Regions from separate parts of the Serratia sp. GW822-FHT06D09 genome, predicted to be linked through region 2. Evidence: predicted binding sites of a transcription regulator. Region 2 holds the regulator's gene; each other region holds the start of a gene.

Region 1 (5,684 bases), 140 kb from region 2:
AGACGAACTGGCACGCCTGCAGGGGCTGCCGGCTGACGGTGCGGTGGCCGAAGCCTCGCCCGGTCAGTTTGAAGTCAATCTGCACCATACCGACAACGTGCTGCAGGCCTGCGACCATGCGCTGGCGTTGAAACGCCTGATCCGCATGGTGGCAGAAAAACACAACATGCAGGCCACCTTCATGGCCAAGCCGTATGAAGAGCACGCCGGCAGTGGTATGCACGTGCATATCAGCATGCTGGACCGCCAGGGCAACAACGTTCTGGCCGATGATGACGGCGAAGACTCTGCATTGTTGAAACAGGCTCTGGCGGGAATGATCGCCCTGATGCCTTCTTCTATTGCGCTGTTGGCGCCAAACGTTAACGCCTACCGCCGCTTCCAGCCGGGCATGTACGTGCCGACTCAGGCATCCTGGGGCCATAACAACCGCACAGTGGCACTGCGTATCCCTTGCGGCGACCGCGATAGCCACCGGGTGGAGTACCGCGTGGCCGGTGCCGATGCCAACCCTTATCTGGTGATGGCGACCATCCTGGCGGGCATCGTCTACGGGCTGGAAACACCGCTGCCGCTGCAAGAGCCGGTAACCGGCAACGGGCTGGAGCAGGACGGACTGCCATTCCCTATCCGCCAGAGCGATGCACTGTATGAATTCGAGCATCAGCCGGTGTTGAATGCGCTGCTGGGTGAAAGGTTCAGCCATGTTTATCTGGCCTGTAAAACGGATGAGCTGGTGCAGTTTGAGCGCCTGATCACCGATACCGAAATCGAGTGGATGCTGAAAAACGCCTGAACCCGCTCATCCTCGATGATACCGCGCGCGTCTGGCGCATTCCGCCGGCTATCCTGTGGCCTGCGAAGCTGCGCGCAGCGGTAAAGCATTTCTTCTACTTGGCGTACAGGACGCCGGCGAGGAAAGAACCATGACAGCCATAACTGTTCCATCAACCTGCGCGGGCGTTTGCCTGTGCCGCAGTAAATATGGGCCTTCCGCTGGCCGCGTTTTTTTGTCTTTGCATCGTCCCTTCCGCCGCCTGAGCAGCAGTTTCCCCGCGGCCTCTCTGAATGACGTTAAACGGTTACCAGCAGAGGACAAAGGGGGGAAACGCCATGGCGATTAATGCGATCGAGGTTAATGAGGCGGCCAAGCCGCAACTGCGTAAAAGCCTGAAGCTGTGGCAAGTGGTGATGATGGGGTTGGCTTACCTGACGCCCATGACGGTGTTTGACACCTTCGGCATTGTCTCCGGCCTGACCGATGGCCACGTCCCGGCCGCTTATCTGTTGGCGCTGGCCGGCGTGTTGTTTACCGCCATCAGCTACGGCAAGTTGGTTCGCAAGTTTCCGACCGCCGGTTCCGCCTATACCTATGCGCAAAAGGCCATTAACCCGCACGTCGGTTTTTTGGTGGGGTGGTCCTCGCTGCTTGACTACCTGTTCCTGCCGATGATCAACACCCTGTTGGCAAAGATTTATTTGACCGCGCTGTTCCCCGAGGTGCCGCCGTGGGTGTGGGTGGTAGGCTTTGTGATCATCATTACCGCCATCAACCTGAAAAGCGTCAATTTGGTGGCTAACTTTAACACCCTGTTTGTTTTGGCCCAGATAGCGATCATCGTGGTGTTTATCTTCCTGGTCGTGCGCGGTCTGCATAACGGTGAAGGACTGGGGACGGTGTGGAGTCTGCAACCCTTCATCAATGAGAATGCGCATTTGCTGCCGATTATCACCGGCGCCACTATTTTGTGCTTTTCGTTTCTCGGCTTCGACGCGGTCACCACCCTGTGTGAGGAAACGCCCGATGCCGCCAAGGTGATCCCGAAGGCCATCTTCCTGACTGCGCTGTACGGCGGGGTAATCTTCATCAGCGTTTCCTTCTTTATTCAGCTGTTTTTCCCATCTATTCAGCGCTTCCATCAACCGGACGCGGCGCTGCCGGAAATCGCGCTGTACGTGGGCGGCAAGCTGTTCCAGTCGATTTTCCTCTGTATTACCTTTATCAATACCCTGGCATCGGGGCTGGCCTCGCACGCCAGCGTTTCGCGACTGCTGTACGTGATGGGGCGCGACAACGTGTTTCCGGAAAAGTATTTCGGCTATATCCACCCGAAATGGCGCACCCCCTCATTGAACGTGTTGCTGGTTGGGCTGGTGGCGCTGTCGGCGCTGTCTTTCGATCTGGTCACCGCGACCGCGCTGATCAACTTCGGTGCGCTGGTGGCCTTCACCTTCGTTAACCTGTCGGTGATCAGCCATTTCTACATTCGCGAGGGGCGCAATAAAAGCTGGAAGGACCGTTTTAACTACCTGTTCCTGCCGTTGGTGGGGGCGTTAACGGTTGGCGTGCTGTGGCTGAACCTGGAAAAAAGCTCGCTGACCATGGGGCTGATCTGGGCCGGGCTGGGTTTTGCCTACCTGGTATATCTCACCCGGCGTTTCCGTCAGCCGCCGCCGCAGTTTGAACGGCAGCCGCAGCAATAAGGCCAAGGCTGTTGATGAACCCATCCAGGGGTAAATCGGTAGGGGGGCGGCCATCTTCGCCCCGATTCAACTCATTGATTATGCTATAGGGCGCAGCATGCAGCGCCCCCACCAGGAAACGATAGGTGCACCGAGGCGGGCTTTCCCGCCTTTCTTTTTTTATCACCGGGCAGTAGAGTGAAAATCCTGATAAAAAATAACTGATTGGAACGCTTTCATGTCTTCTCTGCCCGCCCAATATAAAGCCACCTTGCTCGGTCTGTTGGCGATCCTGCTGTGGAGCAGCGTGGTTGGCCTGATACGCAGCGTCAGCGAAGGCCTGGGGCCGATTGGCGGGGCAGCAATGATCTACAGCGTCAGCGCGGTATTTTTGCTGTTGGCGCTGCGCATGCCGAATTTACGCCTGTTCCCACGCCCCTACCTGCTCCTCGGCAGCCTGCTGTTTGTCAGCTATGAAATCTGCCTGTCGTTGTCTTTGGGCTATGCCAATACCCGTCTGCAAGCGATTGAAGTGGGAATGATCAACTACCTGTGGCCCTGTTTCACCGTGCTGATGGCCCTGGTGTTTAATGGGCAAAAAGCCAAGTGGTGGCTGCTGCCGGGGCTGTTGCTGTCCTTGTTCGGCATTGGCTGGATCATGAGCGGCGAGGGCGGCTGGTCGCCGGCGCAAATGCTGGAAAACGTGCGCAGCAATCCGCTGAGTTATTCGTTGGCTTTTGGCGGAGCGGTGATTTGGGCGCTGTATTGCAATCTGACCAAGAAAATTGCCCAGGGTCATAACGGCGTGGTGTTGTTCATTACGCTGACCGCCCTGGCACTGTGGTTGAAATATGCATTCAGCAGCGAAAGCGGTATGCAATTCACGTTGCCGGTAACCCTGACGTTGCTGTGCGCGGGCATGGCAATGGGGGCAGGCTATGCGGCGTGGAACGTGGGTATATTGCGCGGCAATATGACGCTGTTGGCGACGGCGTCTTACTTTACGCCGGTGCTGTCGGCGGTGTTTGCTGCGCTGGTGCTGAATACTGCACTGACCGCCAATTTTTGGCAGGGTGTGGTGATGGTCACGGCAGGTTCGTTGATCTGTTGGCGGGCAACCCGAGGAAATTAACGGAAATTATCTGCCTGTCGCCCAATGTTGAACTAGAATTTAACTAGCGATTCTGCCTGAAGGAACATAAAAAATGAGAGACGATATTCAATTCATTCAGCAGCCAGTGATTGACGACGAACGTTTTATGCGCGGTGATACCGTGCGCCTGACCACCGCCAATTTACGTCACGAATACCAGCTTGATGTCAGTATTTTACGCCGGGAAGGCAAACTGATTTTTGGCTCGGTCATCGCCGCTGCACCGAAAGTGGATATCCCGCCCAAAGAGTGGGAGATAGCTCCGGGGCAGGAGGTGGTTTTCCGCCAGGAAAATATTGCCAAAGCACTGCCTTCGGTGAGCTGAGCTTCCCCCATGTGAGGTGTTTTCACGTCCATTGACCGCAGTAGATTTCCAAGAAATGCCGGCGTCTTTTAGCGCCGGCATTTTCATTTCAGCGACAGAGACGGTTACTTTATTTATTGATTACAATTGGCACAAAAAATGCTTTAAAAATCACCGGGCATGACAAAAATCACAGCGATCGTGAATTTGCATGAAACATAATTTGACAAATGTGAACGCAATCGATTACCTATTCGCGAAATGCATAACTGGATCACAGATTCTTACACCCAGTGATTTCTATAATGCGCGCGTCGCCCGAGAGTTTGTAAGCGGAGGCAACGCCAGGTGTCGTCAGACTGATTGTCATCTTTTCTAACGGGCAGGAAATGGCCCTTTAAGCATGTGGTAATAAAATGAAAAAAATAGCTCTCGCAGCAGGTGTACTGCTCGCAGCGTCTTACAGTGCATCTTCAATGGCTGATAGCAAAGACAGCCAATACGTCTCGGATTGGTGGCACCAAAGCGTTAACGTGGTGGGCAGTTACCACACCCGTTTCGGACCTCAGTTGAACAACGATCTGTACCTGGAATATGAAGCCTTCGCCAAAAAAGATTGGTTCGACTTCTATGGCTACATCGACGTGCCTAAATTCTTCGGCGTGGGCAACACCCCTGACCGTGGTATCTGGGACAAAGGTTCTCCGATGTTTATGGAAATTGAACCTCGCTTCTCCATCGACAAACTGACCGGCACCGATCTGAGCTTTGGCCCGTTCAAAGAATGGTACTTCGCCAACAACTACATCTATGACCTGGGCCACAACGCCGACGGTCGCCAGAACACCTGGTATATGGGTCTGGGTACCGACATCGACACCGGTTTGCCAATGAGCCTGTCGATGAACATCTATGCCAAATACCAGTGGGAAAACTACCAGGCTGCCAACGAAAACAGCTGGGACGGTTACCGCTTCAAAGTGAAATACTTTGTGCCGTTGACCCAGGTGTGGGGCGGCAATCTGAGCTACATCGGTTTCACCAACTTTGACTTTGGTTCCGATCTGGGCAAAGACGACTTCACCGTGAACGGTCGTCAGGCGCGTACCAGCAACTCGATCGCTTCCAGCCATATTCTGGCGTTGAACTACGATCACTGGCACTACTCGTTCGTGGCTCGTTATTTCCATAACGGCGGCCAGTGGCAGGACGGCGTGGATATTGGCACCCCACAGGGCCCAATCAAATCCACCGGCTGGGGTTACTACATCGTGGCCGGTTATAACTTCTGATTTTCCGTGGTATCAGAAACAGAAAACCCCGCTTTGGCGGGGTTTTTTTTCGTCATCACTGCGCTTGTTCACCGGGCAGATGTCGCACCGGCATAAATAATCGTCCTTTGATTACGTGGCATTCATTATCGATCCAATTGATGATTTGTTCACGGCTAACGCCTTCGGATTGCGCGTAGCGGTGAAGATCGCCATTAAAGTGCTGCGTGATGTATTCCATGAGGGTCATTTGCATGTCTTTTGCTCCTGAACGCCCACCCGTTGCCAACTGGCCACCGTGGGAGGTTAAGGTTTCTCAGACGCCGAATTTAAAGTATTGGCAACCAAATCTCAACAAAAAGCACTGTCGTGGTGCATGCAATGTCGATTCAGCTGCAAAAAAGAATCCCGCACGGAGAGGCGGGAAGGGTTCAGTATTATCACTTTGGGTGATAAAAAGATGATTTGAGGTGCGACGAAAAAGAGCGGGCTA
Region 2 (5,684 bases):
CGCGCAACCTGCCCAAACGCGTGACCTGGACGTTGGACAACCAGCGCCGCCTGGTGGTGCCGGACTGGGCTTCTGCGGTGGACTGCCTGTGTGCCGGGTTGTGCGTTGGTATGATGCCCGCGCATCAGGTATTGCCTTTGGTGCAGCGCGGGGAGCTGGTGGCGCTACAGTTGCAACAGCCATTTCCCGCCAGTCCTTGTTGCCTGACCTGGCAGCAAAATACGCCGTCACCGGCTATGGCCTGGTTGCTGGATTATCTGGGAGACAGTGAAACCTTGAATCAGGAGTGGCTAAGCGAAGAATGACGCCGGAAACCGCGAGAGTGTCCGGCGTAGATAATTAGCGGCGATAATCGATGAACGGGCCGTCAGCGACCGAACGGCGCTCAACCAGCTTGGGATGAACCTCAATCACCTGCGACTCTTCACGCTTGCTGATGATGCGATCCAGCAGCATGGTGAAGGCCATCTCGCCCAAACGCTCTTTGGGCTGATGAATGGTGGTCAGTGCCGGGGTGAAGTAGCGGGCGTTTCGCACGTTATCGTAGCCAATCACCGATATGTCTTGTGGTACGCGCAGGCCAAGTTCATCGGCGGCGCAGATCGCCCCCATGGCCATGATATCGCCACCGCAGAAGACTGCGGTAGGACGTTGCTTCTGCGACAGTATCTGATGCATGGCCTTGTAGCCGGATTCCGGCTCAAAGTCGCCCTGAACAATCCACTCTTCACGCACGTCGATATTGGCTTCTTCCATGGCTTTTAAAAAGCCCTGATGGCGGCCGCCGCCGGTATTACGCGCCAGTTGGCCCGGAATGGCCCCGATATCGCGGTGGCCGCGTTCAATCAGGTAGCGCCCGGCCAGATAGCCGCCTTCAAAGGCGTTATCGATAATGGTGTCGGTAAAGTCACCGCGTGCGGCGCCCCAATCCATGACGACCATCGGGATATTGCGATAATCTTCCAGCATGCCGAGCAGTTGGTCCGGGTATTCCGAACACATGACTAACAGGCCATCGACGCGCTTTTGCGCCAACATCGCCAGATAGGCGCGTTGTTTGTCCAGATTGTTATGTGAGTTGCACAGGATCAGCGTATAGCCTTTGCTGTAGCAGCTGTTTTCCACCGCCTCGATCACTTCGGCAAAGTAGGGTGCTTCGCTCGATGTGGCCAGCAGACCAATAGATTTGGTGTGATTGACCTTAAGGCTGCGCGCCACGGCGCTGGGTGAATAGTGCAGCTCTTTGATCGCGGCGCCAACGGCCGCTTTTGTTTCTTCGGCGACGAAACGAGTCTTATTGATGACGTGCGAAACGGTGGTGGTGGAAACGCCAGCGCGTTTGGCCACATCTTTAATCGTTGCCATGTAAAGAATGACTCCTGAACTCACATGTTGCAGTATGTAAGTGTGATGTTAATCGTTTGCCTGCGTAGATCCTTCTCCAAAGAAGCGAAAACTGAGTTTTTAGTGTGTTGAAGTCGTCAGCGCTTGGTCAGGAGGGGCATTTTGCCGGTACACAGTTGTGAACTGCGAATTTTGTCCCATATTGAGCAAAAGGGGAAGAGGTAATCGGTATTATAAACTGGGAAATGATAACAAGATTTTATCGGCCAACTGTGGGAAAATGGTTTAACACATTAATTGTGTGCCTTTTACCCTTGGGAAACCCAATCTGAAAAGGAGTTGTAATGGATACCGATTTGAAAATGTCACTGTTCACCACCCTGGGTGCGCTGGCTGTGATTATCGCTTTTAGCTTCACCGCAGCATTGAACTGATACTCTTCAGTCAACCAGGCGCAGTTCGCTACGCCTGGTTGTATTTCCCCGCGTTACGCCAGATTTTCCTCCACAAATGCCCAGTTAACCAGTGCCCAGAAGTTTTCCAGGTAGGCCGGTCGTGCGTTGCGATAATCGATGTAATAGGCGTGTTCCCAAACGTCGACGGTAAGCAACGGTTTGTCTTCACCGGTCAACGGCGTGGCCGCATTCGACGTATTAACAATCGCCAGCGAGCCATCCGGCTTTTTCACTAACCAGGTCCAGCCTGCGCCAAAGTTTTTCACCGCGGCGTCGCTGAATAGTTCCCGGAAGGCGGTAAAAGAACCAAAAGCCTGGTTGATCGCGGCAGCCAATTTGCCCTGAGGCTCTCCACCGCCCTGAGGTGACAGGCAGTGCCAATAGAAGGTGTGATTCCATACCTGAGCCGCATTGTTGAAGATGCCGCCGCTGGAAGCCTTGATGATTGCTTCAAGGGATAATCCTTCAAACTCGCTGCCTTTCAGCAAATTGTTCAGGTTGACCACATAGGCGTTGTGATGCTTGCCATAGTGGTATTCCAGGGTTTCTGCCGAAATGTGCGGTTCGAGGGCATTTTTTTCATAAGGTAGTGCGGGCAGTTCAAACGACATTGCTTCCTCCTTGTACAGTGTCAACTCGCCGCTAAAGCAACGGACCTTAAATTGACCTGTTTTTATTGTGGATATTTAGCTTAGCAATTTTCGCGATGAAATACAGTGGGGGCGGGCTAAAGGATTGGGTGCTTTAGGAACAGCAGGAAAATCAGTCAGGGGAGAGCGGCTGGGCAAGCCAGCCGCCAAAGAAATTATCGAATGGTTTTCGGTGTTACTACACGGCGGGCGCCGATGTAATGGTTTTGCCAGTAGTCATTGTCGAGTTGGCTGATCCGAATTTCTTCACCGGTACGCGGTGACTGAATAAATTTGCCGTTGCCCAGATAAACGCCAACATGGTCTGCCACGCCGCGGTTATTAATGCGGAAGAACACCAGGTCACCGCTTTCCAGTTCGCTTCTCTTGATCGGCGCAGCGTCTCGCAGGTGATACATTTCGTTGGCGGTGCGCGGCATTTTGATTTTCACCACGTCTTTATACGCGTAGTAAATCAGGCCGCTGCAGTCGAAACCGGTTCTTGGTGAAGTACCGCCCCAGCGGTAAGGTTTGCCCATTTGGTCCATCAGCTTGGCCATCGCGGTTTGCTTGGCGTGCTGATAGCGTTTTTTGTGCGCTGGAGTCAGCTTCAACGGTTTATCATCACGCACCAGTTTTGCGGTGGCCATCCCGGCTTCGCGGTGGCGACCATAGCCTTTTTTGTAACCCTTTTTCGGCGGGGTAACTTTGATTTTGGCTATTTTCTGAGTTTTGCCTTTCGATTTGGCGCTGACGATCTTTTTAGCGGTTTTTTCCGTTTTGGCTTTGGAAACCTTGGCGGTTTTCTGCGGGGTGGTGGTTTTTGCTTTTTTGCTGGCTTTTACCGCTTTCTTTTTCTTGCGGTCATCTGGCCGGGCTTCGTTGACATGGCTTTTACGTTGCTCGGCGGCAATACGCGCCTGTGGCGCAGCATGCGCCAGATTGAAGAATAGCTGTGTAAACAACAGCACAAAAAGCGTAAGAATTAAACGCATGTCGACGTTACCAACCTTGGCCCCGGAACAGATATCGAAAGAAGGACAGTATTCCCGAATTTCGCCATATAAAACAGCGAAGAACTCATAAATGATAATCCATATTGTGAGAAAACGTTAATGGCATTTTTTTTGCTGAAAAATCAATCCGTTGATGTATAAAAAAGCGACAATCACCGTCGGCGGGATTATTTAACGGCGCATTTTGATGGCAAAATATATTAGTGAAATGGCCAGATTAAAAATGTTATTCTGCGCATATGTTTTGACCGGAAAGGCTTTGCCGGTAAGACGCGACTGACTACGGGGAAATGCCCTTGCAAAAGATGGCGTTTTCTTGCGACTGTTCCAGCCGCTACAATGGCCGGTGTGATGCATGTTGTAGCCATAAGACTTGGCTTGAGGAAGCAATACAATGACGACGACGATTGAAAAAATTCAGCACCAGATCGCTGAGAACCCGATTCTGCTGTACATGAAAGGTTCACCGAAATTGCCAAACTGCGGTTTCTCTGCGCAAGCCGTGCAGGCGCTGTCTGCCTGTGGCGAACGCTTTGCCTACGTTGATATTCTGCAGAACCCGGACATCCGTGCCGAGTTGCCGAAATATGCCAACTGGCCGACTTTCCCACAGCTGTGGGTCGACGGTGAGCTGGTAGGCGGCTGCGATATCATCATCGAAATGTATCAGCGCGGCGAACTGCAGCAGCTGATCAAAGAAACGGCAGAGAAGTACAAACAGCAGGAAGACCAGCAGCCATAATCGGCTCGGTTTTATTGTTGGGATCCATCGGGCGGCACCAGTGAAGACTGGGCCGCCCGATTTTTTTGTCTTAGTCGGTGTTTTCGACTGCCAGTGGCCAGCCACCCAAGCGTTTCCAACGGTTAACCAGTTCACAGAACAGCAACGCGGTTTGCTCGGTGTCATACAGGGCAGAATGTGCCTGGGAACTGTCGAACGGGATATTGGCGGCGATGCAGGCTTTGGCCAACACCGTCTGCCCCAGTACCAGCCCACTCAGCGCCGCAGTATCAAAGGTGGCGAATGGATGGAAGGGGTTACGTTTCAGGCTGGCGCGCTCTGCGGCGGCCATCAGGAAGCTGTGATCAAAATTGGCATTGTGCGCCACAATGATTGCCCGGTTGCAGCCACGATCCTTAATGCCCTTGCGCACGGCTTTAAAAATAGCGTGCAACGCATCGTGCTCACTGACCGCACCGCGCAATGGGTTACTTGGGTCTATGCCGTTAAAGGCCAGCGCTTCCGGCTGCAGGTTGGCACCTTCAAAAGGCTCCACGTGGAAGTGCAGGGTCTCGTCCTGCTGCAACCAGCCGTTTTCATCCATTTTTAACGTAACGGCGGCAATTTCCAGCAGTGCGTCGGTTTTGGCATTAAATCCGGCAGTTTCTATGTCTATGACTACGGGGTAAAACCCACGAAAACGGCCACTCAGGGCGTTAAGATCACTTTTTTCGGCCATCAGTTTCTTATCTTCATCGAATGCAGCGCGCATTATGGCAAATTTTGCGCCCGGTTGCAGGCGGTTATCACGCAGATAAAAATAAGGGCGCAGGAAGCGCCCTTAATCGACCTCAGTGGCCCAGACCATGCCCAGCATGTTTGTTCTCGATCAGTTCGATCTTGTAACCGTCCGGGTCTTCAACGAAGGCAATCACCGTGGTGCCACCTTTAACCGGGCCGGCTTCGCGAGTAACCTTGCCGCCGGCGTTACGGATGCTGTCACAGGTTGCAGCGACATCGTCGACGCCCAGCGCCAAATGGCCAAACGCGCTGCCCATTTCGTAGCTGTCGGTGCCCCAGTTATAGGTCAGTTCAATCACCGCACCTTCGCTTTCATCGGTATAGCCTACAAACGCCAGCGAGTATTTGTATTCCGGGTTCTCGCTGGTACGCAGCAAGCGCATGCCTAATACCTTGGTATAAAAGTCGATGGAACGTTGCAGGTCACCGACGCGGATCATGGTATGGAGTAAGCGCATAATTCCTCTGATTGGATGTGCCGTTGCCAATGGCGGATGGATTGAAGCGAAATTCAGTATAGCGTTGCCGCATAAGGGATTTCAATGTATGCCGGGGCGGGAGTGGCAGAGTTTCGGTGACATTGTCACCTTATCAATAGCAATCGCACAGTATGTGCCCTATGGTTGATGGAAATAGGTACTATACCCCTCGCAAGGAACAGCAGGGTCGGATAGCGATCCAGACTCAGGGTGAATGGCCTCAATTTATACATTTGGAT
Region 3 (5,684 bases), on a different contig from region 2:
CGTTTTTGGCCTCGCTGTTAGCCCAACAGGAGCGGCGCCTGGAGGTGATCATCGTCAACGACGGATCCACTGACGGCTCTGGTGATATCGCCCACCGCTATGCCCAACGGCATCCTCATATTACCGTGATTGACCAGCTCAATGCGGGCGTATCCTGTGCGCGCAATGCCGGGTTGGCTGTAGCACGCGGAAAATATGTGGCATTTCCCGACGCGGATGATTTACTGGCGCCGGAAATGTATGCAACCCTGATTGAAATGGCTGAAGAAAATCAATTGGATGTCATGCAGTGCAACGGTGAACGTTATTTCACCGACCAAGATGAACTGCAACCGATTATTCCGCAAAACCGCTTGGGCGACACCGGCGTTATTAGCGGAGTGAAATGGTTGGAACGCGCGCTCAAATCGAGAAAATTTATTCATGTGGTCTGGCTGGCGGTATATCGCCTTGATTTTATTAAACAGCATCGGTTGTATTTCGAACCGGGTTTGCACCACCAGGATATTCCCTGGACCACCGAGGTGATGTTTAATGCGCAGCGGGTGAAATATCTCAGTAAAACGTTGTATCGCCAGCGAGTGCACGATAAATCGATCAGCAACCGTCGCCGGACAGGCCAGGCCAACGTTGAATATCAACGCCATTATATGAAAATAGTGGAGATGCTGGTGGCGTTGAACCAGCGCTATGCGCGGAAAATCAGTATCCGTCCTGCTTTTCACTGGCAGATCACCCGTGAAGCCTTGGGAATTTGTCACAGCATTCGTCGTGAACCTGAACTGGCTGCCCAGTGCCGGATCACCGATGAGTTCTACCAGCGCGGTATCGATCGCGCGATGTCCACCAACGCGCGCGGCCTTAAGCAGGGCTGGCACGTCATGCTCTGGTTGCATCGCCTGAAACAGTGGCGACACGGCGATCATTGCTCACAACCGGCCGCTGAATAACAGGCGTTGGGATCCGCCGGTTTAACGGGTATACTCGCCCTCCATTTTACCGGAGAGAAACACATGCTTGCAGGTATGCCGTCGTTAAGCCATCTAGAGCAGCAGGAAGCTGCGGATCGTATCCATCAGTTGATGGAACAAGGCATGAGCAGTGGTGAAGCCATCGCGCGCGTCGCGCAGGAAATCCGTGAAAAACATCAGGGTGACCAGGTTAGCGTGATGTTCGATGACGAAGATGACGATGAAGAGTATCAGGAACGCCCGGAAGACCAGGGTGATGATGACTCGGAAGAAGACGAAAACTATTGATGTTGCAGGGGCCGGCAAGCCGGCCCCAAAGCCTTAACCTTCAATGACCACCGCAGCAGCAGCCTGCTTGGCCGACTCTACCGCCAACTCGATATTTTCAGCTGTCGCCAACGCGACGCCCATCCGACGTTGACCTTGAATTTCCGGCTTGCCGAACAAACGCAGCTGATTGTGGCCGGTCAGCGCACGATCCAGCCCGCTGAAACGCAGGTCGCTACTGGTAAGCTGTGGCAGGATCACCGCCGAGGCAGAAGGGCCGAACTGACGGATTGCGCCAATCGGCAGACCGAGGAAAGCACGCACGTGCAGTGCAAATTCAGACAGGTCTTGTGAAATCAGGGTCACCATGCCGGTATCGTGTGGGCGCGGTGAAACCTCGCTGAAAATCACTTCGTCGCCACAGACAAACAGCTCGACGCCGAACAGGCCAAATCCACCCAGTGCCTTCACCACGTTTTCCGCAATGGCCTGCGCGCGGCTGAGCGCCAATTCGCTCATCTGCTGCGGCTGCCAGGACTCACGGTAATCCCCGTCTTCCTGACGGTGTCCGATCGGTGCGCAGAAATGTACGCCATCGACGGCGCTGATGGTCAGCAGAGTGATTTCAAAATCGAACTTCACCAGGCCTTCGACAATCACTCGTCCCCCGCCGGCACGGCCACCCTGTTGGGCGTAATCCCAGGCGGTTTTCAGCTGTTCCGGGCTGCGGATCAGGCTTTGGCCCTTGCCGGAAGAGCTCATGACAGGTTTGATGATGCATGGGTAGCCGATTTGGTCGACGGCCTGACGGAAGGCTTCTTCACCGTCGGCAAAACGGTAGCTGGAGGTCGGCAGGCCGAGCGTTTCTGCCGCCAGGCGACGGATGCCTTCGCGGTTCATGGTCAGGCGCGTCGCTTCTGCGCACGGCACCACACGGTGCCCTTGCTGCTCCAGTTCAACCAGCATGCCGGTGGCGATAGCTTCGATCTCCGGCACGATGTAATCAGGACGTTCCTGTTCAATCACGGCTTTCAGCGCGTTGCCGTCCAGCATGTTAATAACGTGGCTGCGATGGGCGACGTGCATGGCCGGGGCATTGGCGTAACGATCTACGGCAATCACTTCCAGCCCCAAACGCTGGCATTCGATGGCAACTTCTTTTCCCAGCTCGCCGGAGCCGAGCAGCATAACGCGGGTGGCGGAGGGGCGCAGGGCGGTTCCAATAGTTAACATAGTCTCGTACCTGGATCTGTGGAGAGTAATGCGGTCTGATTGTGGGCGAGCAGTATATACGAAAACGTTTGCGTGTGCAGCCGGTGGCAAACGCGTTATCGGTTTCTGGGGTAAAACCCCGGCTGGCGGCTTTTTTTATGCGTGAAATCCGTAATCCTGACTATCTCTGTTATCATCTGCGGTTGATTCGGTGCTGCCGTGGGCGCGCCGCCATTCCATTTGCCATATAAGAGTTATCGCCGTGAGCACAGTTTCTTTTTCTTCCCTGCCGCTGCCAGCCGAACAGTTGGCCAACCTCAACGAACTGGGGTATGCCGAAATGACGCCGGTGCAGGCTGCCGCATTGCCCGCCATCCTGAAAGGGCAGGACGTACGTGCCAAAGCAAAAACCGGCAGCGGTAAAACGGCGGCGTTCGGCATTGGCCTGCTGGACAAAATCAACGTTTCCCAAGTGGCCGCTCAGGCACTGATCCTGTGCCCGACGCGTGAGCTGGCGGACCAGGTGAGCAAAGAATTGCGTCGTCTGGCGCGCTTCACTCAGAACATCAAAATTCTGACCCTGTGCGGGGGCCAACCGATGGGGCCGCAGCTCGATTCGCTGGTGCACGCGCCGCATATCGTGGTGGGCACGCCGGGGCGTATTCAGGAACACCTGCGCAAGAAAACGCTGGTGCTGGATGAACTGAAGGTGCTGGTGCTGGACGAAGCCGACCGCATGCTGGACATGGGCTTTGCCGACGATATCGACGATGTGATCAGCTACACGCCGCCGCAACGTCAGACGCTGCTGTTCTCTGCAACCTATCCGAGCGGGATCGAACGCATCAGCGCTCGCGTGCAGCGCGAGCCGCTGAATGTGGAAGTGGACGACGGTGAAGAGCAAACCACCATCGAACAACGTTTCTACGAAACGACCCGCGATCAACGCCCGGCGGTATTGGTGTCGGCGATTCGTCATTACCAACCTTCTTCTTGCGTGGTGTTCTGTAACACCAAACGCGATTGTCAGAGCGTGTACGAAGCGCTGGAAGCGCGAGGCATTAATGTCCTGGCGCTGCATGGCGATCTGGAACAGCGCGATCGCGATCAGGTGCTGGTGCGTTTTGCCAACCGCAGCTGCCGGGTGCTGGTAGCAACTGACGTTGCTGCGCGCGGTCTGGATATTAAAGAGCTGGAGTTGGTGGTCAACTACGAGCTGGCGTTCGATCCGGAAGTGCACGTGCACCGCATCGGCCGTACCGGTCGTGCCGGTTTGAGCGGCCTGGCGATCAGCCTGTGTACGCCACAGGAAATGACGCGCGCGCATGCGATTGAAGAGTATCTGCAGATCAGAGTTAACTGGGCCCCGGTGTCCGAGTTAAGCGGTGCGGGAAACACCACGCTGGAAGCCGAAATGGTCACCCTGTGCATCGACGGCGGGCGTAAAGCCAAGATCCGTCCTGGCGATATTCTCGGCGCACTGACCGGCGAGGCCGGGTTGACGGCGGCGGAAGTGGGTAAAATCGACATGTTCCCGGTGCATGCCTACGTGGCGATCCGCAAGGCCAGCGCGCGTAAGGCGCTGCAGCAGCTGCAGCAAGGCAAAATCAAGGGTAAGAACTGCAAGGTGCGGTTGTTGAAATAAGTCGCGTCAGGGGTGCGCTTGCATCCCTGCGTATAATCACCTTATACTGGTTATAAATACAGTATTCTAACCTTTGAGGAATGCACACATGGCGGTTGAAGTTAAATATGTGGTGGTGAGAAACGGTGAGGAAAAGATGACTTTCGCGACCAAGAAAGAAGCCGACGCTTACGACAAAATGCTGGATCTGGCCGACAGCCTGGGTGAGTGGCTGCAGCAGGCTCCGCTTGAGCTGGATGACGAACAGCGAGAAGGCCTGAGCTTCTTCCTGGCGGAAAACAAAGATGCGCTGGGGCAGATTTTGCGCGGCGCGACGCCGACTGAAACACCGAAGAAAGCTGCCAAAGTGAAAACGGAAAAACCTGCTGCTACCCCAAAAGAGGGATCTGCGTCAGAAAAGCAGGCAGCATAATGACTTATGTTGCGGTAATGTGATGAAAAAGGATCTAGAATGAGCCGTGAAATAACTTTCTTCACTCGTTTTGAGCAAGACATTTTGGCTGGGCGCAAGACCATTACCATTCGGGACGCCAGTGAGTCTCACTTTCAACCCGGTGAGGTTTTACGCGTTAGCCGCAATGAAGACGGTGTTTTCTTCTGCATGATTGAAGTGCTGTCGGTTACGCCGGTGCGTTTGGATGCGTTAACCGAGCAGCACGCTCAGCAAGAAAACATGTCGCTCAGCGAACTGAAGCAGGTGATCAAGGAAATCTATCCGGGGCTCGATGAGCTGTTCGTCATCACCTTCGCCAAACGCTGATCTTTTGCCAGACCAGTTGTGAGCCAAGGGCTGGCGCCCGCGGGTAGCGTAAATCACAACTGGAGGGAATATGAAAGCAACGGGACTGAGTTTGGCCGTAGCACTGTTGGCCACGGTAGGTTTTACCACCACGGTGCAGGCGCAGGAACAACGCAGCGCGAAGGTGGCACAATGCGCGGGTCTGCAACCGGCAGACGTCGCCGCTCAGGTGAAACGCGATTACCTGCAGAACCGCATTACGCGCTGGGAGTCGGATAAAAAGCTGCTAGGTACCGCTACCCCGATAGCCTGGATCAGTCCGGAGGCGATTACCGGCAAGGACGCGGTATGGCAGGTGCCGTTAACGGTGCGGGGCACCAAGCTGGATAAAACCTACAATGTCACCCTCGACTGCAACGCCGGTAAAATCACCTACAGCGAACCGCAATAATCTCACCGTTTTCCGGCGTATTAACGTCTGAAAAATATCAAGCCCGCGTTAACAGCGGGCTTTTTGTTTTTTTAGTGTCAGCGTCAGTCGGTAAATGGAATAACCAGTTCACCTGGCTTCACTTCCAACCCTTTAGCCAGTTTCTTGGCCATGGCTTCTGTTTTACTGTTATCCGGGTTCAGCACATAGGCCGGCTTTTGATCGAAATAGGATTTCAGCGATTGATTCAGATAAGGGGTCAGGGCCTTCATCACCGTCTGCATTTTCTCCGGCTGCACGCTGTAGTCGGTTAACTCCATGTCTTTGAGGAACACCGCGCCTTGCTCGCGGTCATACACCGGCTGTGCCTTCAGCGTCAGCTTCAGGTCCGCGGTCTGCGGGCCCAGAATGGAAGTGATA

Evidence for each region. Region 2 encodes PurR, which represses purine synthesis genes. Its sites were predicted from a motif close to CANGCAAACGTTTGCNTG; they were not measured.
Region 1: the regulator PurR is predicted to act here: its motif matches at 4,156-4,173, upstream of AC1RKG_RS00350 (nucleoside-specific channel-forming protein Tsx).
Region 3: the regulator PurR is predicted to act here: its motif matches at 2,529-2,546, upstream of purT (formate-dependent phosphoribosylglycinamide formyltransferase).

What each region holds. Positions count from the first base shown of each region.
Region 1 is NZ_JBXALO010000001.1:70,762-76,445, forward strand. It holds gene AC1RKG_RS00330 (glutamine synthetase family protein) at 1-796, shown strand, start outside; gene AC1RKG_RS00335 (APC family permease) at 1,114-2,484, shown strand; gene yddG (aromatic amino acid DMT transporter YddG) at 2,702-3,595, shown strand; gene AC1RKG_RS00345 (hypothetical protein) at 3,669-3,941, shown strand; gene AC1RKG_RS00350 (nucleoside-specific channel-forming protein Tsx) at 4,337-5,212, shown strand; gene AC1RKG_RS00355 (hypothetical protein) at 5,268-5,447, opposite strand.
Region 2 is NZ_JBXALO010000001.1:212,899-218,582, forward strand. It holds gene punR (DNA-binding transcriptional activator PunR) at 1-305, shown strand, start outside; gene purR (HTH-type transcriptional repressor PurR) at 340-1,365, opposite strand; gene cydH (cytochrome bd-I oxidase subunit CydH) at 1,689-1,778, shown strand; gene sodB (superoxide dismutase [Fe]) at 1,832-2,410, opposite strand; gene AC1RKG_RS01030 (C40 family peptidase) at 2,605-3,423, opposite strand; gene AC1RKG_RS01035 (Grx4 family monothiol glutaredoxin) at 3,839-4,186, shown strand; gene rnt (ribonuclease T) at 4,257-4,937, opposite strand; gene gloA (lactoylglutathione lyase) at 5,017-5,424, opposite strand.
Region 3 is NZ_JBXALO010000003.1:598,070-603,753, forward strand. It holds gene AC1RKG_RS10535 (glycosyltransferase) at 1-950, shown strand, start outside; gene AC1RKG_RS10540 (YoaH family protein) at 1,014-1,259, shown strand; gene purT (formate-dependent phosphoribosylglycinamide formyltransferase) at 1,293-2,471, opposite strand; gene dbpA (ATP-dependent RNA helicase DbpA) at 2,713-4,095, shown strand; gene AC1RKG_RS10555 (YebG family protein) at 4,184-4,507, shown strand; gene yqfB (N(4)-acetylcytidine aminohydrolase) at 4,547-4,855, shown strand; gene yebF (protein YebF) at 4,926-5,285, shown strand; gene AC1RKG_RS10570 (lipoprotein) at 5,369-5,684, opposite strand, start outside.